One region of the Lawsonibacter sp. LCP25S3_E2 genome, then DNA from elsewhere that is predicted to be linked to it. Evidence: riboswitches for the same ligand, from Rfam matches in the RefSeq annotation. Region 1 holds a riboswitch; the other holds the start of a gene.
The links. A riboswitch is a leader RNA that binds a small molecule or an ion and turns the genes downstream of it on or off. The one in region 1 is predicted to bind lysine.
Positions count from the first base shown of each region.

Region 1 (16,089 bases):
AAGGCCTGCCCGGCACCAGAGCTCTCTCCCATACACCGCAGCCATTTTTCCGCCGCCGCTTAGTACCCGGTTGAGCAGTACGCGGGACCGCTGCAGTCCCTGGACACCCACTAAAAACAGGGCCGGGACCCACAGCAAAGCGGGCAAACCGAACAGGGCAAAGGCAGGCAGAAGCCCCGCACCCCCGAACACCCGGCAGAAGCAGCCCACGGAAAAACTCAGGAAGAACCCCTGCACCCCCAGAAGGATGGGCAAACCTACCACACCAAACGCGGTAGCCCCCAAAATCAAGGCGGCAAGCAGGTACTTCACTCGGCCCCAGAGCAAAGGCCACAGCCCTCCGGACACCCCGCCCTCTCCAGCCAGAAGAAGGTAGTCTTCCAAATAGGTCCCCAGTTCCAGAGCTCCCTGGCCGTCCGACAAGGCTGCAAACAGACAACCGGCCACACCGCCCAGGAGGAAACAGACACTGAGCAAGCCCAGCGCACTGCCCTGATCCCACGGCAAGTCCCATTTTCTTCCTACGCGCTTTCCCACAGCCGTCACCTCGGTACAGACTATGAGAAGTGCCCCGGAAATAGACCAGCTCGCTCCAACAGGCAGGAGTTGGAAAGCCGTGTTACTAATATAGCGCCTTCCGCCATTTTTCGCAAGAGTTTTTTACGATTTTCTCTGTTTTTATTCGTTCCCTTAACTTGTTATGTTAATATTTTTATGTTAACCTTGTAAACAAAAGAAGAAGGACCCCTCGGTTTGAGGGGTCCTTCCTGCCAAAATGTTGTGATTTACTTGCGTTTCGAGCCTAAATCTGGTGGAAATCAGCAGGAAGCGCAATCTTCGCATTGATTACAGGATGTATTATTACCTTCTGTATTGGCCTTCTCCCCCATTCCCGCGGCAATGGCGTTGAGGGCAATGGCGCACTCCAGGCGCTTGCGTTCCATTTCGCAGGCCACCTCATTAGACTTCGTTATGTCGCCGTTGACAAGCAGGTTGGAAGCGGAGCAGCCGCCGCTGCAGTAGAAGCGGGCCCAGCACTCCCGGCAGGCGGGACGAGTGTAGATGTTCTGGTTTGCAAAGGTGCCGGAGATGTCCATATTGAAGGAGCCGTCATAGACATTGCCCATGCGGTACTCCTCCTTCCCTACAAACTGGTGGCAGGGATAGATGTCTCCATCGGGGGTGATGGCCACATATTCGCACCCGGCTCCGCAGCCGCGCAGACGCTTGATGACGCAGGGGCCCTGCTTCAGGTCCACGTTGAAGTGGAAGAAGTTTACGTCCTTGCGGCCCATCAGCTCCCGAGCCAGCTTCTCGTACTCCTCCTTCACCTGGGGCAGATCCTCCTCCTTGATGGCAAAGGGATCGTCCAGCGGGCCGCTGGCCGGTTCCACCGACACATGGCGGAAGCCCAAAGAAGCCAGATGCATGACGTCCTCAGAGAAGTCCAGGTTTTCACGGGTAAACGTGCCCCGGACATAGTAGTCCTTGGTGCCCCGGCCGGAGACCAGCTTCTGGAATTTGGGGACAATGATGTCATAGCTCCCCTTGCCGTTCACAGTGGGGCGCATGTGGTCGTTGACGGCGGGGCGGCCGTCCAGGGAGAGGACCACATTGGACATCTCCCGGTTGATGTAGTCGATGTTCTCGTCACTGAGGAGCACACCGTTGGTGGTGATGGTGAAGCGGAAGACCTTGTCGTGCTCCTTTTCCAGGGACCGGGCATAGGCCACGGTTTCCTTCACCGTATCCATGGCCATGAGGGGTTCTCCGCCAAAGAAGTCCACCTCAATGTTCCGGCGCTTGCCCGACTTCTCGATCACCCAGTCGATGGCCCGCTTGGCCGTCTCAGGGTCCATGGTCATCCGGCAGCCGGTGCCGAAGTCGCCGGTGGAGGCAAAGCAGTACCGGCAGCGCAGGTTGCAGTCGTGAGACACGTGGAGGCAAAGGGCCTTGACCACTGCTGCCTTGGGCAGTGCCATAGCGGCCTCCGGGTCCAGATATTCATCGTCTGTGAAGAGAAGCCCGGCCTTCTGAAGCTCCAGCAGCTCCTCCCAGCACTCCGCCAGCTCTTCACGGCTATACTGGGGCAGCTGCGCGGCCACGGACGCGGGCAGCTCCTCCCCCATGGGGCCCTCGATGTGAGAGAGCAGGTCATAGCTCAGCTTGTCCAGCACATGGACCGCGCCGCTGTTCACATCCGCCGCCAGGTACTGGCCCAGGGCGGTAAAGGTATGTACCATCATTGGTTTGTTCTCCTTACAATCAAAACGTTCTCCCCGCCTCCCGGCGGAAGAAAACGGGGCCGCATGGGCGGCCCTGAAAGCAGCTTTCTGCACAGCAAAAAGGCAGGCGCCGTCAAGCGCCTGCCCTTTCAGGCACGTTGCTTACTGATTCTCGCACTTCTGGTTGGCCACAGTGCAGGAAGTCTTGCAGGCGGACTGGCAAGAAGTCTGGCACTCGCCGCAGCCGCCCTTGGCGGCGCTCTGCTTCAGAGTAGCTCCGTTGAGAGTCTGAATGTGCTTCATGTGGTATCTCCTCCTGAAAATAGTGTAGCATACGGCTGACACAGTATCTGCCATAGTAAAATGATTATAGCATAGCCCCAGGCGGATTTCAATCATCTTCTTCGTTTTTTCTTGGGTTTTCTTCCCAGGATGCCGGGAATGGCTCCGCCGCACAGACAGGCGCATAAAATTCCCACGCCGCCATTGGCCACCGACGCCCCTTCGTAGACGATCAGGCCGGCCGTGAGCAGCAGCAGGAACAGCACCGCCCCCACCCCCAGCCCTGCCAGCAGGCTGCGTCCGCCGGACCGGCCTACCGCATATATGCCTCCCACCAAAGTACCCAGCACACATACCGCCAGCACCGTGCCCTCCATGGCACTCACCGGAATCACACCCATTGAGACCAGTACGGAACACACCAGCAGAGACACTATAGTCACAATCCCTGCCAGTACTCCGCCTTTGAGGATTTCGCACATGGCATTCAGCCAAACGCTTCCTCCCTCCTCCTGCCGTTTGTCCCGTTTTTTCATGAAAACACCCTCCCCGCGGTTTTAGTAAAACCTATGCAGGGAGGGCGTCAGACATGCCGGTTATTTACTTGGCGGTGGGTTCGGGAGCAGCGGCGGTCTTATTGGACACGGCCCACTTGGTGATCTCGATACGCACCCGGTCGGCACCCGTCTCAAAGACGATGGTGTTCTCCTTCACGGCGCAGACCGTACCGGTCATACCGCCGATGGTGGTGATCTCATCTCCCACAGCCAGGGAGTTGCGCAGGTTCTCCGCTTCCTTCTTCCGCTTGTTCTCCGGGCGGATCATAAAGAAGTACAGCATGGCGAACATGAGCACAAGCATTAAAATCCAACTGTAATCCATAGTTCGTTCCCTCCAAAGGTTTGCTATCCAACTAAGCGTGTTAGCTTGACGCGTTGCAAAACATTATAACGGATTTTGGTTCTATTGACAAGTCCTTTTGTCAATTTTGCCATTTTTCTTTAATCCTCTGTGTAAGGGCGGTCCAGCATGCCTGAGTAGGTCTGCCGGAACTGCTCAAAGCTCCCCTCGTCCAGGCTGTCCCGGATGCGCTGCATAAGTTCGTTATAGAAATGGAGGTTATGCAGCACCGCCAGGCGCATGGCCAGCATCTCCCCCGCTGTCACCAGGTGGCGGAGATAGGCACGGGAGAAGTGCCGGCAGGCGGGACAGGTGCAGCTCTCATCAATGGGGCGCTTGTCCAGCTTATACTTCTCATTTTTGATGTTGATGGTGCCCTTCCAGGTATAGAGTTTGCCGTGGCGGGCGTTGCGGGCGGGCATGACGCAGTCAAAGAAGTCTACCCCCCTGGCCACCGCCTCGATGATGTTGGAAGGAGTTCCCACGCCCATGAGATACCTGGGTTTTTCCTTTGGCATATGAGGTTCTACCGCGTCGATGATGTCGTACATCACCTGGGTGGGCTCCCCTACCGCAAGGCCGCCGATGGCGTAGCCGTCGCAGGGAAGCTGAGCAATGTCCTTCATATGCTGCACCCGCAGGTCGGGGTAGGTGCCGCCCTGGTTGATGCCAAAGAGCATCTGGCCGGGGTTGACGCAGCCGGGCTGTTCATTGAGGCGCTTGTGCTCCTTGACGCACCGCTCCAGCCAACGGGTGGTGCGGGCGATGGAACGCTCCACATACTCCCGTGGGGAGGGATTTTCAATGCACTCGTCAAAGGCCATGGCAATGTCGCTGCCCAAATTGGACTGGATCTGCATAGATTCCTCAGGGCCCATGAAAATCCGCCGCCCGTCGATGTGAGAGGCAAAGGTGACCCCCTCCTCGGTGATCTTCCGCAGGGAGGACAGGGAAAAGACCTGGAACCCGCCGCTGTCCGTGAGCATGGGGCCTTCCCAGTCCATAAACTTGTGAAGTCCTCCCATCTCCTTCACCACTCCGTCCCCTGGACGCAGGTGCAGGTGATAGGTATTGGACAGCTCGATCTGGCAGCCGATCTCCTTCAAATCGTGGGCGTCCACCGCCCCCTTGATGGCTCCCTGGGTGCCTACATTCATAAATACGGGGGTCTGGGCAGTACCGTGGGGGCAGGTAAAGACGCCCCGGCGGGCCCTCCCCTCTTGCTTGATTACTTCAAACACAAAAAAACTCCTTACTGTTACGAAATAAACATGGCATCTCCAAAGGAGAAGAACCGGTAACGCTCCTTCACCGCCTCTTCATAGGCTGCCAGCACGTGCTCCCGTCCCGCCAGCGCGGAGACCAGCATAATGAGGGTGGACTGGGGCAGATGGAAGTTGGTAATAAGGGCGTCCAGGACCTTGAAGCGGTAGCCGGGATAGATGAAGATGTTGGTCCAGCCGGAGCGCTCGGTCATAGTGCCGTCCTCAGCGGCAAAGGATTCAATGGTGCGGCAGGAGGTGGTGCCTACGCAGATGACCCGCCCGCCGTTTTTCTTGGTCTCGTTGATGGTGTCCGCCGTTTCCTGGGAAATCATACAGAACTCCGAGTGCATCTCATGGTCCTGGATATCCTCCGCCTTCACCGGGCGGAAGGTGCCCAGGCCCACATGGAGGGTCACATAGCACACCTTTACCCCCATCTCCTGGATCTGCTCCAGCAGCTGCGGCGTAAAGTGCAGCCCGGCAGTGGGGGCGGCGGCAGAGCCCACTACTTTGGAATAGACGGTCTGGTAGCGCTCGTTGTCCTGAAGTTCTTCCTTGATATAGGGCGGCAGGGGCATTTTCCCCAAGTGCTCCAGAATCTCCAGGAAAATTCCTTCGTAATGGAACCGGACCAGGCGCTTGCCGTCTTCCAGCTCCTCCTCAATGGTAGCGGTGAGCTCCTTCCCCTCGCCGAAGATCACCTGGGCACCGGGACGCAGCTTCCGCCCCGGACGCACCAGACATTCCCAACACTTGTCTCCCCGGTCCACCAGCAGCAGCACCTCGCAGGCGCCGCCAGTGGGACGGTGGCCGATGAGCCGGGCGGGGAGCACTCGGGAATCATTGAGCACCAGACAGTCCCCTGGACGCAGGAAGCTGGGCAGCTCATAAAAGTGATGGTGCTCCACGGCGCCGGTATGCTTGTCCAATGTGAGCAGCCTGGAGGCGTCCCGCCGCTCCAGAGGGGTCTGGGCGATGAGCTCCTCAGGCAGGTAAAAATCAAAATCTGCGGTTTTCAATACAATACTTCCTTTTCTTTAATACCGGGTTACCTTTACACCGGGGTAATAGAAGGTGACGATTTCTTCAAAGTCAAAGCCCTGCTTGGCCATGGCGTTGGCTCCCCACTGGCTCATGCCGATCTGGTGGCCATTGCCCGCTCCCTCAAAGACATAGCGGGAGCCGGAGACGGTGACGGTGCCGCCTCCCTGGTTGCTACCGCCGGAGGAAGAACCACCGCCGGTGTTCCCTCCCTGGTCCAGGTCCTCCAGCGCGGAAACGGTGCCGGAGCCGCTGATCACATAGGGATTTTCTTTTATGGAAGAAATGGAGCCGCTGCCGGAGATCACATACATGCCGTCCAGGCTGTCCACGGGTTCGCCGTTGACGTTAAGCTCAGAATCGGAGCTGCGGGGCAGGCTGCGGCTGGACAGGCTTTTTCCCGAGGCGTTCACGGTCTCTCCGTTGACAGTAAAGCGGATGGAGCTCACATCGAACACCGAACGGATGGCCTTGCTTCCGCTGGGATAGATGGAGTTGGTCTGGCCATTTGCCCAGTGGATCGTAACGGCGATCACGTTGCCCAGCTTGGAATATTCCAGTTCCAGATAATCCAGAGAGGTGCTGGTGCCGTAACCATAGCTCTGCAGGCGTTTCTCCAGTTCAGAGGCGGTATAGCTCACCGTCCAGCTGGAGTCATAGCTTTCATAGGGGTCCTCCACCCCGCACAGGTAGGGATAGGTGTTGGTGGTGTCGGAGCCCCACACATAGTAGGCATCCTCGCTGGCCCCGCCGAAGCTGGCGGAATAGGGTGTTTCAGCCAGCTTGCCGTTGTAGGTGACCACAAGACCTTCTGTCTCGTCCACCGCCTGCATGCTGGTCTGGCTGGGACTGTAAGAGGCGGAACCGTTGCCCATGCCCCGGTACACCTGGCAGTAGGTGGAATTGCAGATGTCAAAGCCATAGCTGCTGTGGGTACCCATATTCCGAAGGGCATAGGTCCGGGCGCACACTGCCTGGGCCTTCAGTGCCTCCAGGGGCCAGGAGGGGCCCATCTCATAGCAGATGACGCCATTGACATAGTCCTCCAGCGTGAGCACATTGACTACCGTCACGTTGCCCCCGGTGCGGCGGAAATATTCAAAGCCGCCCCGGTAGTGGTAGTTGCTGAACCAGGTGCGGGTCTCCCCCGCTCCATCCGCCCCAGGCTGGACGGCCAGCTTGGGGCCGGAACCCTGGTCATACTGAAAGAGGATCGTATCGGTCCCCGTCTCCACCACGGTCAGGCCATAGGAGCTGGTGCCCACCACTTCTCCGGCCTCACCGTAGCGCAGGGCGTCCTCTTTGGTTTCAAAGGAGCCGGCCCGGACCTGATACTCCCCGTCAATGTAAGCCACAAAGCCGTCCTCATAGTCCTCCGCCGCATCCTGGGCATCTTCAAAGTCCCGGAAGCCCTCGTCGATCAGAATATGGTAGCAGCCCACCAGAATGTCGCTGTTGATGGAGCTCCCATATGTATTCTTACTCAGAGAGGAGGAATAGCCATACCAGAGGTTTTCACTTTTCAGCACAGCGATCTGCGTGGTACGCCGGTCGGTATAGCCCAGTTCCACAAAGTCCAGGTTGCTGTCATAATATCCAAAGCGGTAACCCGCTCCGTAGCCGTCCTCATTTTCCAGATGGGCGGCCTCCAGCTCTCCGGTGGCATTGTGGTAGTAGGAGGATGCCAGACCGACTCGAATCATGATCTCCCCGTCATCGTTGGTGGTCACTGCCCCGGCGGTGGGGACGGCCAGGCAGATCGCCAGGGCCGCCGCGGCCAGTTTCAAGAACTTCTTGTACATATCGGGCTCCATTCTTTTGTTTCTTCTGCGATTGCTCTATTGACACCTGACAGCAAACATGATAGGATAACTGCCAGATAGAGGTTGCGGCCAACATCAGTACGCATGGTTAGGGGGTCGGTCCCCGCTTACCCATGCTGAAAGGGACGGCCGCCGAAGGGCCCCTACGCCGACGCAGTGGGTCCTGGTCGTCTGGTAAACAGCCAGCCGACTGTCATCAGTGGATCTGATGGAGCGCTGTCTGCTTTTGTGAATATTTTGTCGCCGCAACCCGTGGTGGTCTCCTCGACATTATAGTACAAAATCAGCCGCTTGAAAAGCCGCTGATTTATTTTTTTCTCTGTCACGATGTTTTGCCGGAAACGCAACAAATTTCGTTCTGACACATAGACTGTCAGGAACAAGCATGGAGGTAGTTTGCAATGAAACAGTATAAAGTTGGAATCATCGGCGCCACCGGGATGGTGGGACAGCGCTTTGTCACCCTGATGGAGAACCACCCCTGGTTTAAGCTTACCGCCATCGCCGCCTCCCCCCGTTCCGCGGGCAAGCGGTATGAGGAGGCCGTGGCCGGCCGCTGGGCTATGAAGACCCCCATTCCCAACGAGGCCAAGGATCTGGTGGTCCTGGATGCCCAGGCCGACATTGAGAAGATCGCCGGCATGGTGGACTTTGTGTTCTGCGCCGTGGATATGAAGAAGGAAGAGATCCGGGCTCTGGAGGAGGCCTATGCCAAGGCCGAGTGCCCCGTGGTATCCAATAACTCCGCCCACCGCTGGACTGCCGACGTGCCCATGGTAGTGCCTGAGCTCAACGCCCAGCACCTGGAGATCATCCCCGCCCAGCGCAAGCGTCTGGGCACCAAGCGCGGCTTCATTGCCGTCAAGTCCAACTGCTCCATCCAGTCCTATGCTCCCCTGCTCACCCCCATCATGCAGGCGGGCTACCCCATCGAGAAGGTGCTGGTGTGTACCTATCAGGCCATTTCCGGCGCGGGCAAGACCTTTGAGCGCTGGCCTGAGATGGTGGATAACCTGATCCCCTACATCGGCGGCGAGGAAGAGAAGAGCGAGCAGGAGCCCCTGAAGGTCTGGGGCCACATCGAGGGAGGCGAGATCGTCAAGGCCGACGGCCCCGCCATTACTGCCCAGTGCCTGCGGGTGCCTGTGTCTGACGGCCACACCGCCGCCGCTTTCGTCACCTTCGGCGAGAAGAAGCCCACCATCGAGGAGATCAAGGAGATCTGGAAGAACTTCAAGGGCCGCGCCCAGGAGCTGGACCTCCCCTCCGCCCCCAAGCAGTTCATCCACTACTTTGAGGAGCCCGACCGTCCCCAGGCCAAGCTGGACCGGGAGCTGGAGGGCGGCATGGCCATCACCGCCGGCCGTCTGCGTCCCGATACCCAGTATGACTACAAGTTCGTTGGCCTCTCCCACAACACCCTGCGCGGCGCTGCCGGCGGCGCGGTCCTGCTGGCGGAGCTCCTCTGCGCGGAAGGGTATATGGACCGCTGATTTCTGATTTTATAAGAAAGGGTTGCTATCTATGAGAACTCCCGTATTTACCGGCTCCTGCCCCGCTCTGGTCACCCCCTTTGACGAGAACGGAACCATTAACTACGACGCCTTCGGCAAGCTCATCGACGACCAGATCGCAGCGGGTGTGGATGCAGTTTGTGTCTGCGGCACCACCGGCGAGTCTGCCACCATGTCCATCCGGGAGCACATTGCCGCCGTGGAATTCTGCGTCAAGCGGGTCAACCACCGTGTGAAGGTCATTGCCGGCGCAGGCTCCAACGACACCTCCGCTGCTGTCTACCTCTCCCAGCATGCCCAGGATTCCGGGGCTGACGCCCTGCTCCATGTGACGCCTTACTATAATAAGGCCAGCCAGACCGGCCTCATCAAGCACTACGAGTACATCGCCGACCGGGTGAATCTGCCCATCATTCTCTATAATGTGCCCAGCCGCACCGGTGTGTCCTTTACCGCCGATACCTATAAGGTCCTCTCTGAAAACCCCAAGATCAACGGCGTGAAGGAGGCCAGCGGAAACTTCTCCCTCCTGGCCCACACCCGCTACCTCTGCCCCGATGACTTCTACATCTGGTCCGGCAACGATGACCAGGTGGTGCCTATGATGGCTTTGGGCGCCAAGGGCGTCATCTCTGTGGTGTCCAACATCCTCCCCGAAGTCATGGTGAAGATGAGCCACCTGTGCCTGGACAACGACTTTGCCGCCGCCTCCAAGCTGCAGATCGAGTATATGGACCTCATCGACGCCCTGTTCTGCGAGGTCAACCCCATCCCCATCAAGACCGCCATGAATCTCATGGGCATGGAGGCCGGCCCTCTGCGCCTGCCCCTGTGCGACATGTCGGAAAAGAACCTGGCCATCCTCCGGGGTTCCATGGAGCGCATGGGCCTTTTGAAGTAAGGAGCACTCTATGCTGAAGATAATCATTTCCGGCTGCAACGGCCACATGGGCCGGGTGGTGGCCGAGCTGTGCCAGGCCGACCCTCAGGTGGAGGTAGTTGCTGGTTTTGACGTGCTGGGCCCCGCGGACCGGGAGTTTCCCGTCTTCTCCGCCCCGGAGCAATTCCAGGCACAGGCGGATGCAGTCATCGACTTCTCCTCCCCTGCTGCGCTGGACGGCCTTTTAAAGTTTGCCCGTGCACGGAAGATTCCCCTGGTGCTGGCCACCACCGGTTATACCCCGGAGCAGATCGCCCAGATCGGCGCTGCCGCTTTGGAGGTCCCCATCTTCCGCTCGGCCAATATGTCTCTGGGCATCAATGTGCTGCTGGAGCTGGTGAAGAAGGCCGCCTCCATTTTGGGCGACAGCTACGACATTGAGATCGTAGAGCGCCACCACCGGCGCAAGGTGGACGCCCCCTCGGGCACCGCCCTGATGATCGCCGACGCGGCGGCCCAGGCCTGCGGCCACGAGACCGAGTACGTCTATGAGCGCCACTCTACCCGCCACCCCCGTGACAAAAAGGAGATCGGCATCTCCGCCGTCCGGGGCGGCACCATCGTGGGCGAGCATGAGATCATCTTTGCCGGCCACGACGAGGTGATGGAGATCCGCCACACCGCCCTCTCCCGAGAGATCTTCGCCCAGGGGGCCGTGGAGGCCGCGAAATTTATGGCTGCGGTAACAAAGCCCGGCATGTACGATATGAGCATGCTGGTGAAATAATCGTCTGTTGGGCGGCGCATACGTCAAAACGTATGCGCCGCTTTTTCTCTACGAAGCGTCGGTTGGCAAAGGAACAAAAATCTGTTATGCTCGTTCAGAAAACCTGTTTACTGCCTGGAGGAACTTACCATGGACTATGAGAAAATCGGTGCCCTGATCCGCCGCCTGCGTACCCAGCAGGGTCTGACCCAGCGGCAGCTGGCCGACGAGCTGGAAATCAGTGACAAGGCCGTGTCAAAATGGGAGCGCGGGGGTTCACTTAGATAAAGATACCACATCAATAATCCCACGCTGACTTTTGCTCAACCGATACAGCCAGAGGGCTGGATAACAAGAAAAGGCGGTATGCGCCCCGTGGAGGGGTAGCGTACCGCCTTTTCTTGTGGGGGTTTCCAAAGGGGGCAACGCCCCCATTTGGCACACGACTTTGCGAAGCAAAGTGTAGTGTGTTATACGCTCTGTCGGCGTTGCCGCCGGGGAGGGCAAGGGCATTTGAAGCGGCAGGAAAACAGGGCTGTGCTTGCGTGGCGTAGAGCCGTAAGCACAGGTCTGGTTTCAACAGCAGACTGGGCGTATATGAAAGCCCCCGTCCCTCGTCCTACGCTCCGACTTGTGGACAAAGTGTCCCGAAGTTGTGGCTACACTCCCGGAAAAGTAACAGGACAGCGGGCAACCGTCAAGGCTGAAATGAACGGGCTTACACCCGGCCTTGACCGCCACCCGCCGTCCCGCTGAATGGGTGAACAAGGCGACCAATCCCTCAAAGTGCTTGGCCGCTCTCTTTCTGATTTTGGAGTGTTTCTTTTCTCATAATTGAAATGGGCGGGAAGCCATTTTAGGGCTTTCCCGCCTTGATTGCCCATCAGCAAAGCCAGACGGGACGGTCACTTCATATGCGCCGTTCATCTTGACCGTTGATTGGCCCCGCTAACTTTGCTACTCTGTTCTAAGTAATTCCTCAATTTGTTTTTTCATATATTCTACAAGTGCCATCGCTTCCTTTTCTACTGTCTCCCATTCATCAGACAAATTTCCCAAATAAGCTTCCTTTGCCGTTGTTAGCAGGGGGGGAAATCTCTCCGGCAATTTTAAAATTACCCATTTTGCGGCAACATCTTTTGTCGTGATTTCTTCTGTTACTAAAGTAAACCACATTCGTGATAAGGTTAATAACACATTTCTTTCATCACCCTTAAAGCTGGAAATCAAACCAGGTAAAGAAAACCGAATTGCTTTTTTAATTTCGTGAAATGGGATAGCGGGAATAAGCTCTTTGCTTTCCGCCCCCTTCAAAGTTATGCTATTTTTTCTTGCTTGCCATAATAAAATCATTATATCTGGGTCATTGCAGGCTTGCGGATATTCTCCTGCTTCCATCTCTCCCCTTAGCCATTCACCATACATATACTGACATTTTGGCGGAAATTGCAACGGAACAATATCAGATTGATTGATAATAGTTACCTCTAAAGGTCTTTTTTCAATACAGCCTACGGAGCCAGAAATTTTCAATAATTGCTTTGTTAGATCTGCTCTGATTGAATTACTCAATTCTTGTTTAGTAATTATCAGTATATCTATATCACTATCTGGACGCAGCCCATTCATTGTTGCTGAACCATATAAATATATCCCCAATATTTGATCTTGTAATATGGTTTCTGCTATTGAAATAACTTGATTTACTTGTTGTGGAAATTCATTTATATTCATTGTAACTCCTATATGTATTTATTTTTACTCCTCAACAACTGATAAAACAGCGTCTAAGGCTAATTCTAAGGCTATGGATATACTTGTTTTTCCCCATTCTCTTTCTTGGTATTTATGAGGGTCTGCAAGAGTATCGGCTGAAAAAAGCAGCATAGCCCATGTAACTTTTCTAAATTTTGCACACGCCGCCAATGCGGAACATTCCATTTCTACTACTTGACATCCCTCTTCTTTCCGATACTGAACCATTTCTACTGTTTCTCGATAAAAACCGTCTGTTGTCCATGTTTTAACTTCCCAATATGGTATATTCTTTTGGCTTAAAGCAGATTCAATCGCATTTATACCAGCCTTTGAAATCTCTACTTCTCGGGAGGGAGGAAGATAATGGTAAGATGTTCCCTCATCTCTCAATGCAGAAACAGGTATCAAAAATCTATTTTCCGGGATGTCTTCCAATACGCCACAGGAGCCGACGGAAATAATCTTTGTTACACCCCCTGCAATTAAATATTCTAAAACTTGGACGGCAGCAGCACTTCCCACAGGAGCCGGACATAGACATATTTTCTCCTGATTATAAAGACATTCATAAATAGGATATCGTCTTGTTGCACTTTCAAATTCATCTATCTGTATTCCATCATGGGTATGTGCATAATTTTCAACCTCGTCTCCTAAAAAAGCAAACACTGCTTTTGCAGGAAAACATTTTTTCCCATTTCCCGGCTGAAAAACAGCTTTTGATGCGGTATCGTACTCTAAAACAGGGTAGTCATGCTTTACTAATGGCATATTATTATCTCGAATAACAGGCTATTATTCTATTCCTTTCATCATCTTTTTTGCCAACTGCTTGAACAGGTCGGCAGTTTCTTCATCCATCGGCGTAAGCTGTCCGATCTGTCCGGCAACCATCGCCGCTACATCGTCAATGGAAAGCGGGTTTTGCTTCTGTTCCGCCAATGCGTCCCGCATGGCTTGGAACATCGCGGCGGTCACAGCTTCTCCCGGCTGTTCCCCGTTGTCAATGTCTTTCTTAATATCCCGCAGGATAGCAAGGAACACATTTTTGATTTTCTCAATCTCCGCATCATGTTCCCCCATCTTCTGGGCGTTCAAAAGCTGTAAATCCTGCTTTGCTTCCGCCCGGTGTTCCGGGTGTTCTTTCATCAGGTCGGACAGGGAAGCCGTTGCTATCTCGATAAGCTGGTTTCTTGCTGTTATGCCTTTTGCCGCTGTGTCCTGAAAATAAATCCGTATCAAATCTATCAGCTTAGGAAAATTCCTGTGTTCCAACAGGCGGTTGAGGATTTGCACATCAACAGCACCCGTCACGAGCCCCCTCACGGCTCCCTCGGACAAGCCTAATTCAGAAATATCGTAGCTTTTACGGACGCTCACGGTGGATAAGCCCAGTATGTAGTCTGTCGATACCTTAAATTCCTTTGCCACGCCTATGAGAATATCACTGCTGACTATAAAATGTCAAGACCGAATGTACCGTTCTCGTTTCGCCGCTGACAATGCGGCTCAACTGGGAAGCGGAAACCCCTATCTTCTCCGCAAGTTCCTTTTGTGTGATGTGGTTCCCGTTGCATAAATCGGAAATCCGCTGTCCGGGTGTTCCGGGTAAAGCCATAGATACGCACCTCCTCCGCATACTTCCATTATACAGAATGATTGCAAAAATGCAATTTCCAAAGTGTAAACTTCATCAAAATGCAATTCTCGCAAAATTCCGGGGATTGCATTTTTTTCGTGTAGACTTAGGGTAGTTCATCGATGGACAGCACCTTGAAAACAGAATGACCGTCCGAAAAGGAATACCCCGGCTGGGGAAGCACCGCAAGGAACCGGACTTCGAGACAAAATGTCCCGAAGCTGCGGGGAGCGTGCCAACGCCGGAACACGCCGCAGGAATGGGGCAGGAAACCTTTTCGGGGAGAACGGCAACGGAAAGCAAAATGGAGGGAACGCATGAGAGATAACCCCTATAAAGACTTGCCGCCGCTGGAACGCAGGCCGGATGGTTCCCTTTACCGCATGACACCGGCGCAGAGAAAACAGGCGGCCAGCCTGATACGCCGGGAGTGCTGTTGCTGTGAGGACGGCAACTGCATTGCCCTTGACGATGGGGACACCTGCACCTGCCCGCAGACGATTTCTTTCTCGGTCTGCTGTAAGTGGTTCCGCTGGGCAGTCTTGCCGCTGGACGGGACGCTGGAAGCGGAGATTTTCCGTGATAAGGACTTGAAACGCTGTGCGGTCTGCGGTGGCGTGTTCGTCCCCAAATCCAACCGGGCAAAATACTGCCCCGGCTGTGCCGCCAGAGTTCACAGGCGGCAGAAAACAGAAAGTGAACGGAAAAGGAGGTCTGCTGTGGACAGTTAGAAGCGGAAAAAGCCTTGATTTATCAGGATTTGCAAGCCCCAAACCGGGGCAGGTGGTATAAAGTATCGCCCGCCCCGGAAAAAGGGCTTCTAACCGTCCACAAAACGCACTATGACAAACACCATCTATATCCACCAGCCGGAAAAGGCGTTCAGCTTCACCCGGCTCCCGAATTTTCTCTTTGAAGCCCCCACATTCAAGCCCCTGTCCAACGAGGCAAAGGTTCTGTACGCCTTTATCCTGCGCCGGACAGAGTTATCCCGCAAGAATGGGTGGGCGGATGACTGCGGACGGATTTTCCTGTATTACCCTATCTGTGAAGTGGTCACACTGCTCCATTGTGGGCGGCAGAAAGCGGTGAATACCCTGCGGGAACTGCAATACGCCGGACTGGTGGAGATCCAGAAGCAGGGCTGTGGAAAACCCAACCGCATTTTCCCAAAATCCTATGAAGCGGTTCCAAACACCGACTTCAAGAAATCCCGTTCTGGTACGCCGGAGGACTGAAAACCGTACCTTTGAAGTACGGAAATCAATCTTGAGAAGTACGAAAACCAGACGGTATATAGAAATACAAAGATTAAAATGATTGATTTATATCCATTCCATTCCTATCGTATCAGAGATAATTCCGGCGGGATTTTCCCTGTGGAAAACCCCGGATAGGAAAGGAATGGGGAAAGGAGCAGAATGGCACAACACGCAATTTTGCGGTTTGAGAAGCACAAGGGCAACCCGGCAAGGCCGCTGGAAGCCCATCACGAAAGACAGAAAGAACAGTATGCCAGCAATCCCGACATTGACACAAGCCGGAGCAAATACAACTTCCATATCGTCAAGCCGGAGGGACGCTATTACCACTTCATTCAGAGCCGGATTGAGCAGGCCGGGTGCCGAACCCGCAAGGACAGCACACGGTTTGTCGATACGCTGATAACCGCCAGCCCGGAGTTTTTCAAGGGGAAATCCCCAAAGGAGATACAGGCGTTCTTCCAAAGGGCGTCGGACTTCCTCATTGGCCGGGTAGGACGGGAAAATATCGTGTCGGCGGTGGTACACATGGACGAGAAAACGCCCCACCTGCATTTGACCTTTGTTCCGCTGACAAAGGACAACCGCCTGTGCGCTAAAGAGATTATTGGCAACCGGGCAAACCTGACGAAGTGGCAGGACGATTTTCACGCCTATATGGTGGTGAAATATCCCGACTTGGAGCGTGGGGAGAGTGCCAGCAAGACAGGCCGGAAGCATATCCCCACCCGGCT
Region 1 covers NZ_JBQKJL010000002.1:39,543-55,631, reverse strand. The annotation lists gene ACTQ3R_RS02380 (stage II sporulation protein M) at 1-507, opposite strand, end outside; gene scfB (thioether cross-link-forming SCIFF peptide maturase) at 819-2,243, opposite strand; gene scfA (six-cysteine ranthipeptide SCIFF) at 2,388-2,528, opposite strand; gene ACTQ3R_RS02365 (TIGR04086 family membrane protein) at 2,621-3,043, opposite strand; gene yajC (preprotein translocase subunit YajC) at 3,108-3,389, opposite strand; gene tgt (tRNA guanosine(34) transglycosylase Tgt) at 3,509-4,648, opposite strand; gene queA (tRNA preQ1(34) S-adenosylmethionine ribosyltransferase-isomerase QueA) at 4,666-5,691, opposite strand; gene ACTQ3R_RS02345 (SpoIID/LytB domain-containing protein) at 5,710-7,515, opposite strand; lysine riboswitch at 7,586-7,763, shown strand; gene asd (aspartate-semialdehyde dehydrogenase) at 7,938-9,029, shown strand; gene dapA (4-hydroxy-tetrahydrodipicolinate synthase) at 9,061-9,951, shown strand; gene dapB (4-hydroxy-tetrahydrodipicolinate reductase) at 9,962-10,717, shown strand; partial or broken gene ACTQ3R_RS02325 (helix-turn-helix domain-containing protein) at 10,847-10,969, shown strand; gene ant(9) (aminoglycoside nucleotidyltransferase ANT(9)) at 11,654-12,430, opposite strand; gene ACTQ3R_RS02315 (nucleoside phosphorylase) at 12,455-13,225, opposite strand; gene ACTQ3R_RS02310 (hypothetical protein) at 13,250-13,768, opposite strand; gene ACTQ3R_RS02305 (helix-turn-helix domain-containing protein) at 13,899-14,072, opposite strand; gene ACTQ3R_RS02300 (cysteine-rich VLP domain-containing protein) at 14,411-14,824, shown strand; gene ACTQ3R_RS02295 (replication initiator protein A) at 14,936-15,331, shown strand; gene mobV (MobV family relaxase) at 15,515-16,089, shown strand, end outside.

Region 2 (16,089 bases), on a different contig from region 1:
CAACCTGGTGAACGAGGCCGCCCTCCGGGCGGTGCGCCACGGCCGCAGGCTGGTGACCCAGGAGGACCTGCTGGCCTCCTTCGAGTTTGTCATTGCCGGCAGCGAGAAGAAGAATTCCGTCCTCACCGAGTTTGAGCGCAAGCTGGTAGCCTACCACGAGGTGGGCCACGCTATGGTGGCCTACAAGCAGAAGAACGCCGAGCCGGTGCAGAAGATCACCATTGTTCCCCATACCGAAGGTTCTCTGGGTTACACCCTGCTTATGCCTGAGGAGGACAAGACCAACCTGCGCACCAAGGAAGAACTCATGGCCAAGATTTCCGTGTCCATGGGTGGCCGTGCGGCGGAGCAGGTAGTCATGAACACTATGACCAACGGTGCTTCCCAGGACATCCAGGAGGCCACCAACATCGCCCGGAACATGGTTGCCATGTTCGGTATGAGCGAGGAGTTCGGCATGATGGCTCTGGGCTCTGTCCGCAACCAGTATCTGGATGGCGGCTATGGCCTGGACTGTGCCCAGGATACCGCAGCTGTGATGGATAAGGCCGTGAAGGCCATCCTGGACGTATGCTACGAGGATGCGGTGAAGGTCATTGAGGAGAACCTGGAGGATATGCACAAGGTGGTGGCCTATCTGCTGGAGAAGGAGACCATTACCGGCGGCGAGATGGTGGCCATCATCGAGGGCCGCGACCCCGCTCTGGTAGAAGATGCCTATGCCTCTACCCGGAAGAGCGACAAGGCGTTCCGTCCCTCTGTTCCCGAGGTGATCGAGGCGCCCGCCAAGCATATTCACATGGTCAGCGAGGAGATCAAGGCTCCCGCCCTGGAGGATGGAGAGGATCAGAAGCAGGAGGAAGAACCCGCTGAGGGCGAGAAGCCCCAGGAGGATGCTCCCGCTTCGGAGGATACCTCAGTTCCCGCCGGGGATGAGGAGAAAAAGCCTGAATAACAAAAAATGCCGCCGGTCTGTGTACCGGCGGCGTTTTTTGCATAAGGAACCGCCCGGAGATGGGAAGCTCCGGGCGGTTTACTGTGTTCAGAACTTTATTTGGCCAGGTCGGGCAGGCTGGCAGCGGCAGCGGACTGTCCCACACGGCGGAACTTCTCGTCGGGAAGGGCCAGATTGATGACCTTGTTGACCTCGGGATACTCGTCGGCCAGAACCTTTTTGCAGGTCTCCAGCAGCAGGTCTCCGCCCTTTCCGGACATGACCCGGCCCAGAAGGAGCACGTGCTTGAAGGAGTAAAGGTCATAATAATAGGCCAGAGTGTGGGCCAGATATACACCGATGGACTCATAGACCTGGGCGGCACGGGGATCATCCTGGGCCATGAGCCCCTGGACTACCTTCAGCTTTTCCGCAGGGGAGAGGCCCTCATCCAGCTCAATGCCCGCACGGGGAGCCAGCTTGATCACCGAGTCCTGGGAGAAGTACTTCACGCCGCAGCCGATATCCCCGGACCACTCGTCCCGCATGGCATCCGGAGCGGCGTCCACAGGGACAAAAGCCAGCTCATTGAGCCAGCCCGTGACGCGCCCTTCCGCGTCCACATAGCCCACGGCTTCACTGGTGCCCATGGCAATGCCCAGTACGTTGTTGTCGCCCAGGCTCATGGTGCCGGCCAGGGCAGACACGTCACCGTCGTTGATTACGGCGTAGGGGATGTCTCCAAACGTATCGGTGATCGCCCGGATATAAATATCCTTCACTTTGGCGTCATAGAGGTCCTTGGGGACTTTCAGGAACAGAGAGGCGCTCATAGTGCGGTTATTGATGTAGATGCCGGCGGAGGATACGCCCACCGCATCTACGCGGGGCATGTGGGCGGCGGCGGTCTTCAGGGCGGAGACAATGCCGTCATAGTGGTAGTCGGGGTCCGCTGTGATCTTGGGGAACCATACTACCTCTTCGGAGAACACCGTCTCGCCGTCAATGACTGCGGAGACCTTCCGGTCAGAGCCGCCGGCGTCAAAGCCGATGCGGCAGCCCTCCAGGTGGCCGCCCATGGCTTTGGGGGCATCTTTGGCCTGGGGCACCTGGTCACAAAACACCACCTCAAAGGGTTTTTCAAAGATGTTGGCCATATAGTCCCAGTCGAAGGCTTGCTCACCCTGGGCGCTGTAGGCCTGGCTCAGGTAATCATAGGTATCCTTGTCTCCGGCTACATAGATTTTGAAGCCGCCTTTCATCCACAAAATGGTTTTCACCAGGCGGTTGATGTAGTAGTGGTCAGCTTCAGCCTTTTCCGGAGTGCCATAAATTTTGGTGTGGCAGGTGGCCATCTGCCCATCGGCGCGCTCCACAGCAATGGAGACAGGCTTGGTGGCGCCAGCCAGGAAGGCTTCGTTAAATTTCAGCAGAGGGATAAATTCAGGGTCCAGGACGGGCTTGTTTTTGATTGCAATCGAGATACCATATCGTTCCATGACTGACTCCTCCTACAAAATCATGGTGGCTAGTTTCTTACCAAAAATTGTACGTTTGGCTCAAACAATCCAGGTTCTAATTGGTATTATTGTACCATAATCTTTGGAATTTGTCACCTGTTTCTTGTGCATAGTAATTTATCTTGCATGAACGGGTCAAGTGGGGTATCATAGATGAAGAACGCCTCCCTTGGGGGGTGAAAGGAGAACAAAAGTATGTGGTTTGATCAAGCGGTACTTTACCAGATCTATCCTCTGGGTCTGTGCGGCGCGCCGAAGGAGAACGACGGGGTGAAGACTCCACGGATCCTGCGCCTGCTGGACTGGGTGGAACATATAAAAGCCTTGGGTGCGGACACCGTGCTTCTCAACCCGGTTTTTGACAGTGACCGGCATGGCTATGATACGCGGGATTATTTCACTGTGGACCCCCGGCTGGGGGAAAACGGTGACCTGGCTCAGGTGTGTCAAGGGTTTCACAAGGCGGGACTTCGGGTTATGCTGGACGGGGTCTTCAACCACGTGGGCCGGGGCTTCTGGGCCTTTCGGGATGTGCAGGAAAAGAAGTGGGACAGCCCCTATAAGGACTGGTTCCATCTGAGCTTTGACGGCAATACCCAGTATAACGACGGCTTTTGGTATGAGGGCTGGGAGGGCCATAATGAGCTGGTGAAGCTCAATTTGTGGAACCCCGCAGTGGTGGAGCACCAGTTTGCCGCCATCCGTTCCTGGGTAGAGAACTTTGACATTGACGGCCTGCGTCTGGATGTGGCCTACTGTCTGCCGCCGGAGTATTTAAAGCAGCTGCGGGCCTTTACCCGCACCCTCAAGGAGGACTTTGTCCTGATGGGGGAGACCCTCCACGGGGATTATAACCGCTGGATGGGGGAGGAACTGTGCCACTCGGTGACCAATTACGAGTGCTACAAGGGGCTGTGGTCCAGCTTCAACTCTATGAATATGTTTGAGATCGGCCATTCTCTGGCCCGGCAGTTTGGACCGGAGCAGTGGACGCTCTATAAGGGACGTCATCTGCTGTCCTTCCTGGATAACCACGATGTCAGCCGCATAGCTTCCCAGCTCACTAACCCGGCACACCGGAGCGTGGCCTATGCCCTGATGTTCGGTATGCCTGGAGTGCCTGCGGTATACTATGGCAGCGAATGGGGGATTTTGGGGGATAAAAAGCAGGGGGATGATGCCCTGCGTCCTGAACTTGTGCTGCCCCAGTGGAATGAGCTGTGCGACTGGATTTCCAAGCTGGCTGTGGCCAAGCGGGGGAGCAAGGCCCTGTGCTATGGCGGCTACCGGAATGTAGTGCTCACCAACAAGCAGATCATCTTTGAGCGCAAGTGTGACGAGGAGCGGGTGCTGGTGGCCATCAATGCCGATAGTGAGCCTTATACGGCCCACTTTGATGCGGGCTGCGGCCTCGCATGGGATCTCATTACCGGAGAGAAACACGACTTTGGCGGCGGCAGTGAGCTGGCCCCCTACAGTGCACAGTTCTGGAAAATGGAGTGGTAATAAAAAGAGAAGGCGTACCGGTCAGGTACGCCTTCCTTTTTATGTCAGGGTATATTACTGTGGGAAATGGGTCGGGCGATTTCAAAAGTGTTTAGCGAACAAGCCTGCGGGTGATGGCCATTCCGAAGGCACCGGGACCTACATGACTGCCGATGCTGCAGGTAAGGGGATCGTAGTGGGGGGTCTGCTCGGGAAAGAGCTCCTGGCAAAGGGCTTTCCATGCCTGTGTCTCTGACTGGGTAAGGAAGCTGCCTGCAGCGGCAGCCTGAAATGGAATCCCTCTTCTTGCATAGTCTTCCGCGGCCTGTTCCAGATACTGGACCAGCCGCTTTTTACAATTGGCGGTCCCACGCACCTTGGCGCAGGCATCCAGCTTATCCCCCTGAATGAGCAGAAGCGGCTTGATTCCCATGATTGCACCCATGGCAGCCGCAGCTGGTGTCACACGACCGCCGCGTTTGAGATATTGCAGAGTTTCGACCCCGATATAGATAATGGAGTCCAATCCGCTCTGCTCCAGTTCTGCATGGATCTCCCGAGCGGTACATCCGCTTTGTGCCAATGCCAGAGCATCCAGCACAGAATACCGCTGTGTGACCGAAATACGGTGGTTGTCTACCACGAAAACTTTGCCGTCATAGTCCTCTGAGAGTATTTTCGCGGTGGCACAAGAGTTGCTCAGGCCGCTGGACATGGGGATGTAGACCAACTCGTCATAGCCCAGATCCAGCACCTGTTCCCACAAAGCAGAAAGATCGCCGGGAGAAGGCTGAGAGGTTGTAATATCTCTGCCCTCCTGCAGATACTGATAGAATTGTGTGCTGGAGAGGTTGTGCCCCTCAAAATATACGTTATTATCGATCAGGACCGGCATGGGAAGCACAAATACTCCCAACTGCTTTCCTTCTTCTTCAAAAATACCGCTGTTGCTGTCGGTTACAACTGCCGTCTTCACATGCTTCTCCTCTCAATTTTAGTTTAGGCTGCCCTCAGAAAAAGGGCGACTGTGCCCGGACCCGTAGGGGGGCCGCTCCGTTGCTGTAAATTAGACTGGTCTAATTAGACTTCTCCATTTTATCAGAACGGATTGTAGAGGAAACGTACCAGGTAAGAAATGGTCAATTTGATCAAACTGTCCGTAATGCGGACAGTTTGACCGAATTGTACTAAATGTGAGTGCTGTATGCCAGGTTCCTTTTCCGGTAAAACGTGGGCCGTTAGACATGATAGCACCCACCGCCAATAAACTCCCGCATGAGAGAGGTTGTGGGGACCTGATCGGCGGGCAGCGGCAGAAAGTAGCTCAAAAATTTCAAAAGCCGCTTTGCTTCCAGATATTCCGGACAATCCTTGGGGACTCCAAACAGCAGCGGTTCAATATAGGGTTTGAGCAGGGCGATTTCATAAATAAGGGCGGAGTTGAATACCGCGTCTGCGCTGTCCTGATAGGGGAAGATGTTGGATTCTTCGCCGCGCCGTACCGAAGGCCACATTTGGATGGTGGCCCTGGCACTGTATCCCCGCGTCCTGGCATCCCGTTCAATTCGGCGCAGCAATCTGGCATCTGTGGTAGGAATCCGGTTGTGATCGTCTACGTTCAATGTAGTAAGGCAGCTGATATAGATTTTAAACTTGCTCTGTTTGGGCAGAGAATAGGAAAAGGCATCATTCAGGCAATGAATGCCCTCTATTACCAGCACATCCCGCGGTCCCAAAGTAAGCCGGTCCCCGTTATATTCCCGGATCCCTTTTTTGAAGTTGAATTGAGGAAGTTCTACGGTCTCCCCCTGTAAAAGCAGCGTCATGTCATGGTTGAATTGCTCAACATCCATGGCACCCAGGCTTTCAAAGTCATATTGTCCGTTGGCATCCCGTGGCGTTTCGGAACGGTTTTTGAAGTAGTTATCCGTGGCAATGGCATGAGGGGTCAGCCCGCAAGCCATCAGTTGGGTGGATAGGCGGTGGGAAAAGGTTGTCTTCCCGGAAGAAGAGGGGCCGGCGATCATAACAAAGCGAACATCCCGGCGCTGGGCAATGGTCTCGGCCAGGTCGCCGATTCGCTTTTCCATCATGGCTTCATGGGCCAGGATGATACTGGTGGCATTTCCGCAGCAGATGGCTTCATTGAGATCTGCCACATTGGAAATGTGCAGATGTTTCGACTTTTGGTCCGCATCATAAAGCGCCTGAAAGACTTTAAGGGATGGCTGGAAAGCGGCAAGGCGGTCTGGTGCCTGCGGATCAGGCAGCCGCAAAATGAGACCGCGGTCAAACAGTTCCAGATGGAAGCATTTGATATAGCTGGTATTTGGAACCATATAGCCGTAGAAGTAGTCAGAGAAATCCTCCAGGGAATAATAGTTGACCCGTGAGCTGATCCGGCAGCGAAGCAGCTTTGCCTTGTCGTGCAGGCTGCGTTTTTCAAACATTTCAATGGCATCGTCTGTTGAGATGGAGTGCTTTTGAATGGGAATGGCCTGACGGACCAGTTCCCGCATCCGGGACTCCACCTGCTCCAGCAGCGGTTCATTCAGCTGAAATTCTCCTTTGGCACGGATAAACAACGCATGACTGAGAGAGTATTCTACACAGATTTGCTCAATATGATTTTGACCGATGATGTCATAGAACGCTTTGAGCATTAAAAATATGGCGCTGCGCTCATAGGTTTGGAGGCCGGGCTTGTCTTGTAAGGTGATCATTTTCAGGGTGCAGTCCCGGTCCAGGCATTTTCCGAGCTCGCAGAGCTTGCCGTTGCGTTCCACAAGAAGGATGTCACTGGGATAGGACGCTTGGAATTCCTGTGCGATGGCCTGGTAGGATGTCCCGGCGGGATATTGACGCATAATGCCGTCTACCGTTACATGATATAAATGTTCCATATACAAACCTCCCTTGCCTGCGGTTGGCAGTTATATCTGTATTTCTGTATCATACCTCAAAAACTCGGAAAGAGCAAACACTCATTCTGTACTATTGTTGATTGCATGCAGAATCGGAAAAACCTATGGTCGTGCCAGAATACGGTGTTCGCCGCGGAAATATAACTTTATGTAAACTTTCTCTACATGAAAATGAGGCCAGCTGCAGAAATAAAATGTTCCGCTTGATATCAACCAAGCGGAACGTATGACAAAAATATGGATATGTCCTATTTTGGGACAATCCGGCCCAGTTTCCTATGGGCAAAAGGGCTGCAGAGGAATAAAATATTTCACAAATTCACACCGGGCTCTTCCGTTTTTTCACGATCGTTTGGAATCGCGAGAATTTGTGTGAAGATCTCACCGGAAAGAAGATCCTCCAGCATTCTGATGGTGGCGTCGGGATCCCTTACCATTCCGTTTTTTACCCAGTCCAGCAGAACGCCGGACATTCCGTGTGCATAGAAGCGGGCAATGACCCTGATCTGGTTGGGTTCAAGCAGTTGATCTCCACCGGCATTCAGAATGATGTCCTGCATCAGATTTTGATAGAAATCCATCAGGCAGTCCGCAAGGCTGTTCTGCCCCTCAAATTGCAGGACATTCGTATAGAAAGACTTGTTCGCCTGCATATAGTGGCACAGGGCCCGCATCCCGTTTCCCCATTGATCCATGGACAGCGTATCGCCAATCAGAGGGGTGATTTCCGTATAAAAAATCCAGGAGATCACATCGTACTTATCCCGAAAGTGATAATAAAAGGTATTCCGGCTGATTTTACAGTGTCGAGCGATGTCCCCCACAGAGATATCCAAAAAGGAGTTCTTCTCCAGCAGCTGCTTAAAGCCCCGAGCGATCATAAACTTTGTAAAGTCGGAATTGGACATTGCTCTGCCTCCAGAAAGAGTTTTTTGTATTTTATCATGGAATTTGCAGGACCGCAACTATCCATCATTTGTACCGACAGGTGGAAGAATTCCGGGGGCTGCATGGAATCATGCTGCTTATAAAAAGAATAGGAGCTGTACAAGACGGGCCGTGTGTTTTGGAGTGGAGGAGACAGTCACAACTTACTTTATTATAAAGAAACGAGGAACATACTATGCTGATGGATTTCATACGCCTGCTTGCAGTCGTGATATTGGGGGCTTGTTTTGGAAAATTGGCCGCCAAACTAAAAATGCCTGCTGTACTGGGCTTTCTGGTTGCGGGCATGGCGCTGGGCCCTAACGCGGCCAATCTGCTGACACAGGACCTTTTGGATGCACCTGCCTATCACCAGCTCATCTCCGTGTTGGAATGCGGCATGGGCTTGATGCTGGGGACAGAGATGGTCTGGAGAAAAATGAAGACCTATGGAAAACAGGTGCTGGTCATCACGCTGACGGAGTCCCTGGGCACCTTTGCCGTGGTAAGTGCGGCCTTTTGTGCCATATTTTATTTTATGGAGATCCCTATGTTCCTGGGGCTCATTTTCGGCGGCATTGCGCTGGCGACCGCGCCTGCGCCTGCATTGTCAATCGTGACCGAATATCATACCGAAGGCCCGGTAACCCGTACGCTGATCCCACTGGCTGTTTTGGATGATGTGGCTGCAATTGCGGTATTCCTGTCAGTCATGAGCATTGTGCTGGGGCAGACCGCAGGCGGCACAGTGCCCGGCTCTCTCATTTTTCTGGTTATTTTCTTCCCCGTTATTATTGGAATTGCGGTAGGCCTTCCAATATCCGCAATCTTGTGCCGCAGCAAGCACAGCAGGAGAAATGCTGCTGTGGCATTCTTCGGTGTTCTGCTCACGGCTGGCCTTACTATGGCAGCCAACACCTATTGTATGCCCTTCCCTGTGCTCAACTTCATGCTCTCTGGTATGGTCTATTCTGCAGTGTTCGCCAACCGCGTCCCGTCTGATATTCTGGAGGACATGATGGACGTGTGTGCCCCTGTGATCGGAGGCTGCTTTACCCTGATTATTCTGAATCTGGGGGCTCCGTTGGACTATCATCTCATTCTGGAGGCCGGACTCTTCACAGCCGTTTATATTCTGGCCAGAGGGGCAGGAAAAATTGGCGGTGCAGCGTTAGGGGCGGGAATATCCGGGGCGCCGGATACCGTTCGAAAATATTTAGGGCTTACACTAATGCCCCACTCCGGTGTGTCACTGGTTCTGACTGGAATTGCGATCTCCGCATTGACCGGAGAATTTAGACCGTACGGAGATATTGTCCGCGGCACCATTGCGGCTGCAGCAGTCATAAATGAAGTGATCGCGGTATTTTTGGCGCGAAAGGGATTTCAGCTGGCCGGAGAACTGGGGAAGGCCAACCACGCAGGTATGCAGGAGGACCTGGAAAGGCTGTCCTGACGGCAGCGTTGGCAGGAAAGTGCTTCTGCCTACAAAAATAAGCGCATTACATACGGACCACAGGGTTTTGAAAGAAACAAAATGATGGTTCGATATGTTCCAAAAAAGAAGGACATCCAAAGGGATGTCCTTCTTTTTTGAAATATTGCAGCACTATAGAGGCCAATGCTCTGGGGCTGCACCTAAAACCAAATCACAACCCAGTGAAAGAGGTTGTGATTTGGAAAGGAGGAGCAGCAAAATGAGTGTGCTCTGACTTATAAAATAAGCCGGAGCAAGCGGTATATCGCTTGCTCCGGCGTGGAGCAGGTGAAGGGAATCGAACCCTCGTGTTCAGCTTGGGAAGCTGACATTCTGCCATTGAACTACACCTGCGTGTTCTGTTGAAAGCTTTCATACTATACCATATTTTCCATGTAAATGCAAGCGGAAATTTGTCGTTCCGGATTTTTTCTTTTACTGGAATAAAGAAAAGGCCGCTCTCAAAAGAGCGGCCTTTTGCGAAATGTAGGTTAAACAGCGGCCTTGTTGTTTCTCATGATCATCAGGAAACCCAACATCAGAACAATGCCTACCGGCAGAGCGATGATGCCGGGCAGGCCGTTGATGGCCAGCACACCGGCAATCAGGTAGCTGATGCCGGAGATGACCGCACAGGAGATGGCGTAGGGGAGCTGAGTGGACACATGGTTTACGTGGTCGCACTGAGCGCCGGCAGAGGCCATGATGGTGGTGTCGGAGATGGGGGAGCAGTGGTCGCCGCACACAGCGCCGGCCATACAAGCGGAGATGCAGATGATGGCCAGGGGGTTGTCCATGGAGAAGACGTTCTGAACGATGGGAATCAGAATGCCGAAGGTGCCCCAGCTGGTGCCGGTGGCAAAGGCCAGAAGGCAGCCGATGACGAAAACGATCACGGGCAGGAACATCTGCAGGTGCTCAGCGCTGCGCACAAAGTCACGGACAAAGTACTTGGCACCCAGAGAATCGGTCATGCTCTTCAGGGTCCAGGCGAAGGTGAGGATCAGAATAGCGGGAACCATGGCCTTGAAGCCCTCGGGGATACAGCCCATCATTTCCTTGAAGCTCATAGAGCGGCGCACAAAGTAGTAAATGAAAGCGAAGAGCAGGCCGAATGCGGAACCCAGCATCAGGCCCACAGAGGCGTCGGAGTTGGAAAAGGCGGTGACGAAGTCGCTGCCGGAGAAGAAGCCGCCGGAATAGATCATACCTACCACGCAGCAGATGACCAGCACGATGATGGGAAGTACCAGATCCATGACGGTGCCCTTGGTGTCGTCGATGTCCTCATCCAGCATGGCATAGGGGTTAGAACCAGAGAACAGGTCACCCTTTTCCACAGCATTGCGCTCAAACTTTGCCATAGGACCGAAGTCCACATTGAACAGGATCAAGCCCAGCATCATTAAGATGGTCAGCAGGGCGTAGAAGTTATAGGGAATGGCGCGAATAAACAGGTTCAGGCCCTGGCCATCCTCTGCAAAGCCGGACACAGCAGCGGCCCAGGAGGAGATGGGGGCGATGATACACACAGGAGCGGCAGTGGCGTCGATGATGTAGGCCAGCTTGGCGCGGGAGACCTGGTGCTTGTCGGTGATGGGACGCATGACGCTGCCCACGGTGAGACAGTTAAAATAGTCGTCAATGAAGATGAGGCAGCCCAGAAGCACAGAGGCCAGCTGAGCACCGGCACGGGACTTGATGTTCTTCTTTGCCCAGCGGCCGAAGGCAGCGGAGCCGCCGGCCTTGTTCATCAGACACACCATGGTGCCCAGAATGACCAGGAAGATCAAGATACCTACATTGTAGCTGTCGGACAGGGAGGCAACAATACCGCCGCTGAACACATGGTTCAGGGTTCCCTCAAAGGAGAAGTTGGAATAAAGCAGTCCGCCTACCACGATACCGATGAACAGGGAGGAGTAGACTTCCTTGGTGATCAGGGCCAGAGCAATGGCGATCATAGGGGGCAGCAGGGCCAGGCCGGTGTTGTAATAATTGCTGGGAGAAACCACGTAGCCGGTTCCTTCACAGGCGGGGCAGGCAGCGGCCTCTCCTTCATCTGTCAGGACAATGCCAATGCCGCCGCAATCGGGACAGCTGATCATCTTTGTGCCGGTCTCCTCTGTGGGATCGCCGGCAGCAAAGGCGGTGGTGGCCAGAGCGAGGACCATCATGAAAAGGACGATGACACGCACGGGCCAGGATCTTCTAGCTCTCATTTTAATTCCCTCCAAATTTTGTTTGGGCCGCGCAAGAATATGGCGCAAAACAAAAAGCCACGGGGCGCAAAGCGCTCCATGGCAAACCGGATGCCCCCAAGACAAGATGCTCAGGGACCTCTGGATAGCGCTCCACTCACTCGTGACAGTCCGCGGGATATTCTCCCAACGGCCCAGGTCGCGCGGCCCAGGCAGGCCGCTTGATCTTCGGCAAAGTCCCCTCTCCCGCAGGACGGCTGCCTGGCCTAGCCCCACGGTACGCATGAACTTCGCGCCTCTATCCATAATAAAATTGGAATTGCAAGTATCCTATCACGGTCCTTCATACTTGTCAAGGAAAAATGTAAAATTTTTGTTAACGCTCGAAATTTTTTGGAACCTCCATAAAAAACGTAAGGGTTCCGGTGGCAACGGTTTTGCATTGGGCGTTTTGAATCTCCACCTGGATGACAGACAGTCTGCGGCCCAGTTTTTTCGGGGTCGCTTCGCAGAAAAGGTCTCCGTAGGCGGGGCGAAGGTATTCCATAGTAGTGGAGCAGGTGACGCAGTTTCCGCCCCGAGAGCAGGCACAACTTCCGGCCACTGTGTCAGCCAAAGTGGCGATGGCGCCGCCGTGGATCATGCCGTGGGGATTGATGGAATTGGGGCCTGCGTGAAGCACACCGCGGGCCAGTCCGGGCTCGACATGGGTAACTTCGATGCCATTTTCATAGGAAAACTGATGGGGTGTGTTGACCACGTCCAGAATGGGGTGCTTTCTTTCATCCATACAAGACACTTCCTTTGACAAACTTCTGCCATATTAGCACGTTTTTTCTCCACTGGCAAGCCCATTGGGCCACCAAATGGTTGATTGCGGCATAGAATGGCTGGGAGCGGCCCATGATTTTTGAACAGAAAGGGAGTACTTATATGGAAAAAGCAACGTTACCGCCTCTGAGCGGAAAGAACGTAGATCAGGATACCTTCCGCCGGGTCTGGGAGCGGGTCATGCCCGATCAGACCAACAGTCCGATTTCGGTAGAGGGCACCCAAGCGGAAACGCAGGTCCCAGAGACGGCGGTGCCAGGGGAGGCCGCCGCTGCGCCCCAGCTTACCGGGGAGACAGCGCCGATGCAATCCCAGTCGGAACCTCAGGAGGAGCAACCCGATTTGCCCCAGGTTCCGGCCTGCTCGGAGGAAACGGAGGGAGAAAAAAAGGAATGCCCCTGCACGGGCACACCAGAGCTGTGCCTGGGGGAGGGGTCACAGGGGGACAGCCGCCGTCTGGAGGAACTGATGTCTATGGCGCGGCGGGGAATGCTGGCTGGGCAGATGCTCTCCAGCCGGTCTTGCGGAAGCTGTGCCAGAGGGACGATGAGAAGTTTGGCGGCAGACCACCGGCAGGCACTGTGCAGGCTTTCAGCGGCCTATTTCCTCATTACCGGCAAACGCTTTCGTCCTTGCTGCCCCCATCCGGAACTGCCCTCCTCCTTCAGCCTGGCCCTGCGGGAGCAGTTTATGTGGGAGCAGAGATGGGAACACTGTAACCGCCAGGCCGCAGAAAATACCCAGGATCCCTGCCTGCGGGCACTCTATGAGGAGCTAGGCCAGGAGGGAAAGCTTCACGCGGGCACCATCCGCTCCCTGCTGGAGCAGATGACTTGACGGAGAGGACCAGTGGGAGTACACTAGGATAAAGAACGAAAGAGGCTGGATAGCTTGTTTATACAGCAGTCCAGCGGAAAGTGAGGGTACCGATGAGAAGGGAATTTACCTATCTATCCACCGATGGAGTGCACCAGATCCACGCCGTAGAGTGGCTGCCAGAGGGAGAACCCAGGGCAGTGGTACAAATTGTCCACGGAGTGGCGGAGTATGCCCTTCGCTATGATCCTCTGGCCCAATACCTGACGGAACATGGTTTTTTGGTGTGCGGGGAGGATCATCTGGGCCACGGCCTGACCGCCAAAGAGGGAACGTTTGGATACTTTGGCCCTGAAAACGGATGGGATCTGGTGGCACGTGATGTGCGCCGCCTGCGGAAGCTGGAGGGAGAGAAGTACCCCGGTATTCCCTATATTATGCTGGGCCATTCCATGGGCTCTTTCCTGACACGCACCTATCTCATCCGCTGGCCGGGGACAGTGGATGCTGCTGTCTTGTCTGGAACCGGACAGGAGGCCGCCCCGCTGGTGGCGTTTGGAAGAGGCATGTCCGGTATGATTGGTACGCTCCGGGGAAGAGAATATGTAAGTGACCTGGTGTACGACATGTCCATGGGGTCCTATAATAAGCATTTCCAGCCCAACCAAACCTCTGGAGACTGGCTCAGCCGGGACATGGAGGTAGTCAGGGCATTCGAACATGACCCCCTGTGCTCCTTCCGGCCCACGGTGACCATGTTCCGGGATATGTTGGGAGGCATCCAATTCATTGGCAGGAAAAAGAACCTGGCAAAGATGGACAAAAACACGCCCATCTACTTCCTGTCTGGTGACCGGGACCCGGTTGGGAACATGGGAAAGGGTGTACAAAAGGTGGCCCAGATGTTCCGAACGGTGGGCTGCCGGGATGTGACCGTCAAGCTTTACCCCGGCGGGCGGCATGAGATGTTCAATGAAATAAACCGGCAGGAGGTTATGGATGACCTGCTGGCCTGGCTCAAAAGCAGAGGACTATAAAGCAAAATCCCCTTACACGGAAAAAGGCCGTGTAAGGGGATTTTTTACATAAAAATCAAGGGATATAAGGACAAATTACTTTACGGCAATTGCCTCGATCTCGCACAGTACGCCCTTGGGGAGCGCCTTGACCGCCACGCAGCTGCGGGCGGGCTTGGAGGTAAAATACTGAGCATAGACTTCGTTGAAGGCGGTAAAATCACCCATGTCGGCCAAAAAACAGGTGGTCTTTACAACTTTGGAATAGTCCACACCGGCGCTTTCCAGAATGGCACCCACGTTTTTGCAGCTTTGGGTGGCCTGGGCGGTGATGCCCTGAGGAACCTCGCCAGTGGCGGGGTCTACCGGGATCTGTCCGGAGGTAAAGATAAAGCCGTTGACCTCATAGCCCTGAGAATAGGGGCCGATGGCGCCGGGAGCGCTGGTGGTTTCCAGAATTTTCATGGTAAATCATCCTTTCCGAATATGAATTCCAGGAAGAAGGCCCGGAATGATCTGACTTAGTATAACATAGCTGCCGCTGATTGGAAAGTGGTCATTTCAGCAGGGCGGCCATAACGCCGGTGTAGCAGTGACAAACTTTGACCAGCTGGTCAAGCGCAATGTACTCATCCACCGTATGGGCTAAGTTTTCCCGGCTGGGCCCCAGACCCAGAGTCTTAATCCCTGCCTCACCGGCGTAGTGGCTGCCGTTGGTGCAGAAATTATACCGGGTGATCTCAGGAGCGTAGCCCATCTCCTGCAACTGGTGGTACACCGCCTGAACAAAGTCGGCGTTTTCCTCAAAGAGCCAGCCGGGGAAGAAACGCTCTCCCTGGATTTCATTGCCTGTGTGGCACATCTCTTTCCCAACCGCGTAGCTTGCCTGGACCTTCAGCTCCGGGTCCTCCCTGCACAGCTGGTCCAGCAGGGTCTGGATGGGGGCCAGGACGCTCTCCGTGGTCTCCCCCACCAGCAGCCGCCGGTCGTAGGTGGCCCGGCAATATTCCGGAACGACTGAGGCACCGGGATAGGGGCTGGATTTGATGTCGGTGAGCTCCAGAATGCCGTCTCCCAGTACGGGATGATGGGTGGGTTCCAGGGTGCGGATCGCCTCAATGACCTTTGCCATTTTATAGACGGCGTTGATGCCCTTTTCCGGATTGGCGCTGTGGCACGGCTTACCGAAGGTCTCCACCACGATCTCTGCCCGGCCCCGCTGGCCAATTTTCAGGTTCAGCTGGCTGGCTTCTCCGATGACCACATAGTCAGGCTTTACATAGGCGCTGATTTCCCGTGCGGCCACCCCCTCGAAGCACTCCTCGTGGACCACGCCGGCCACATAGATTTCTCCGGCAAAGTCCCGGCCGGTTTCCTGTGCAAAGTTTGCCGCGGCGCAGGCCATGGCGGCCACGGCACCCTTCATATCCGAGGTGCCCCGACCATAGATTTTTCCGTCCTCAATGGCCGCGGCAAAGGGATTGTGGGTCCAGGCGGCGGCATCCCCCACGGGGACTGTATCAATGTGCCCGTCAAAGAGAAGCCGGGGGCCCGGACGGTTCCCTTTGATACAGCCTATAATACTGCCGTACCGGTCCACATGGACGCTGTCAAAGCCATTGGACTCAAAAAATTCCTTCAGCGCAGCCACCACACCGTCCTCATGGCCGCTGGTGCTGGGGGAGCGTACTAAGGTTTGACACAGCTCTACTACCTGATGCTTCTGTTGCTCGGTTAACATAATTATGAAACCTCCCGTATCATTCATAGACCTTGGAATATTTTCCGCCCCAGACTACCTTTCGGTAGTTGTCTTTGTCGGTGTCTCCCTCGGTGCTGATAAAGAGCAGGCGGCTGTGTTCGTCTAACTGCAGGGCCTGTTTCAGCTCCCGCAGACTTTCCCGCAGCAAAATATTGGCCGTGCAGCCCAAGGTAGCCGCGCCGGATTCGCCGGAGAC
Region 2 covers NZ_JBQKJL010000004.1:43,052-59,140, reverse strand. The annotation lists gene ftsH (ATP-dependent zinc metalloprotease FtsH) at 1-955, shown strand, start outside; gene ACTQ3R_RS05170 (ROK family protein) at 1,051-2,433, opposite strand; gene ACTQ3R_RS05165 (alpha-amylase family glycosyl hydrolase) at 2,650-3,960, shown strand; gene ACTQ3R_RS05160 (DegV family protein) at 4,052-4,915, opposite strand; gene ACTQ3R_RS05155 (nucleoside kinase) at 5,178-6,842, opposite strand; gene dhaS (dihydroxyacetone kinase transcriptional activator DhaS) at 7,175-7,771, opposite strand; gene ACTQ3R_RS05145 (cation:proton antiporter) at 7,987-9,246, shown strand; tRNA gene ACTQ3R_RS05140 (tRNA-Gly) at 9,548-9,621, opposite strand; gene ACTQ3R_RS05135 (Na+/H+ antiporter NhaC family protein) at 9,759-11,489, opposite strand; lysine riboswitch at 11,607-11,777, opposite strand; gene ACTQ3R_RS05130 (PaaI family thioesterase) at 11,845-12,258, opposite strand; gene ACTQ3R_RS05125 (hypothetical protein) at 12,402-13,136, shown strand; gene ACTQ3R_RS05120 (alpha/beta hydrolase) at 13,229-14,152, shown strand; gene ACTQ3R_RS05115 (RidA family protein) at 14,228-14,596, opposite strand; gene ACTQ3R_RS05110 (YgeY family selenium metabolism-linked hydrolase) at 14,688-15,872, opposite strand; gene dpaL (diaminopropionate ammonia-lyase) at 15,892-16,089, opposite strand, start outside.
Region 2: linked by a shared signal. The riboswitch ahead of ACTQ3R_RS05135 (Na+/H+ antiporter NhaC family protein) and the one ahead of asd (aspartate-semialdehyde dehydrogenase) in region 1 are both predicted to bind lysine.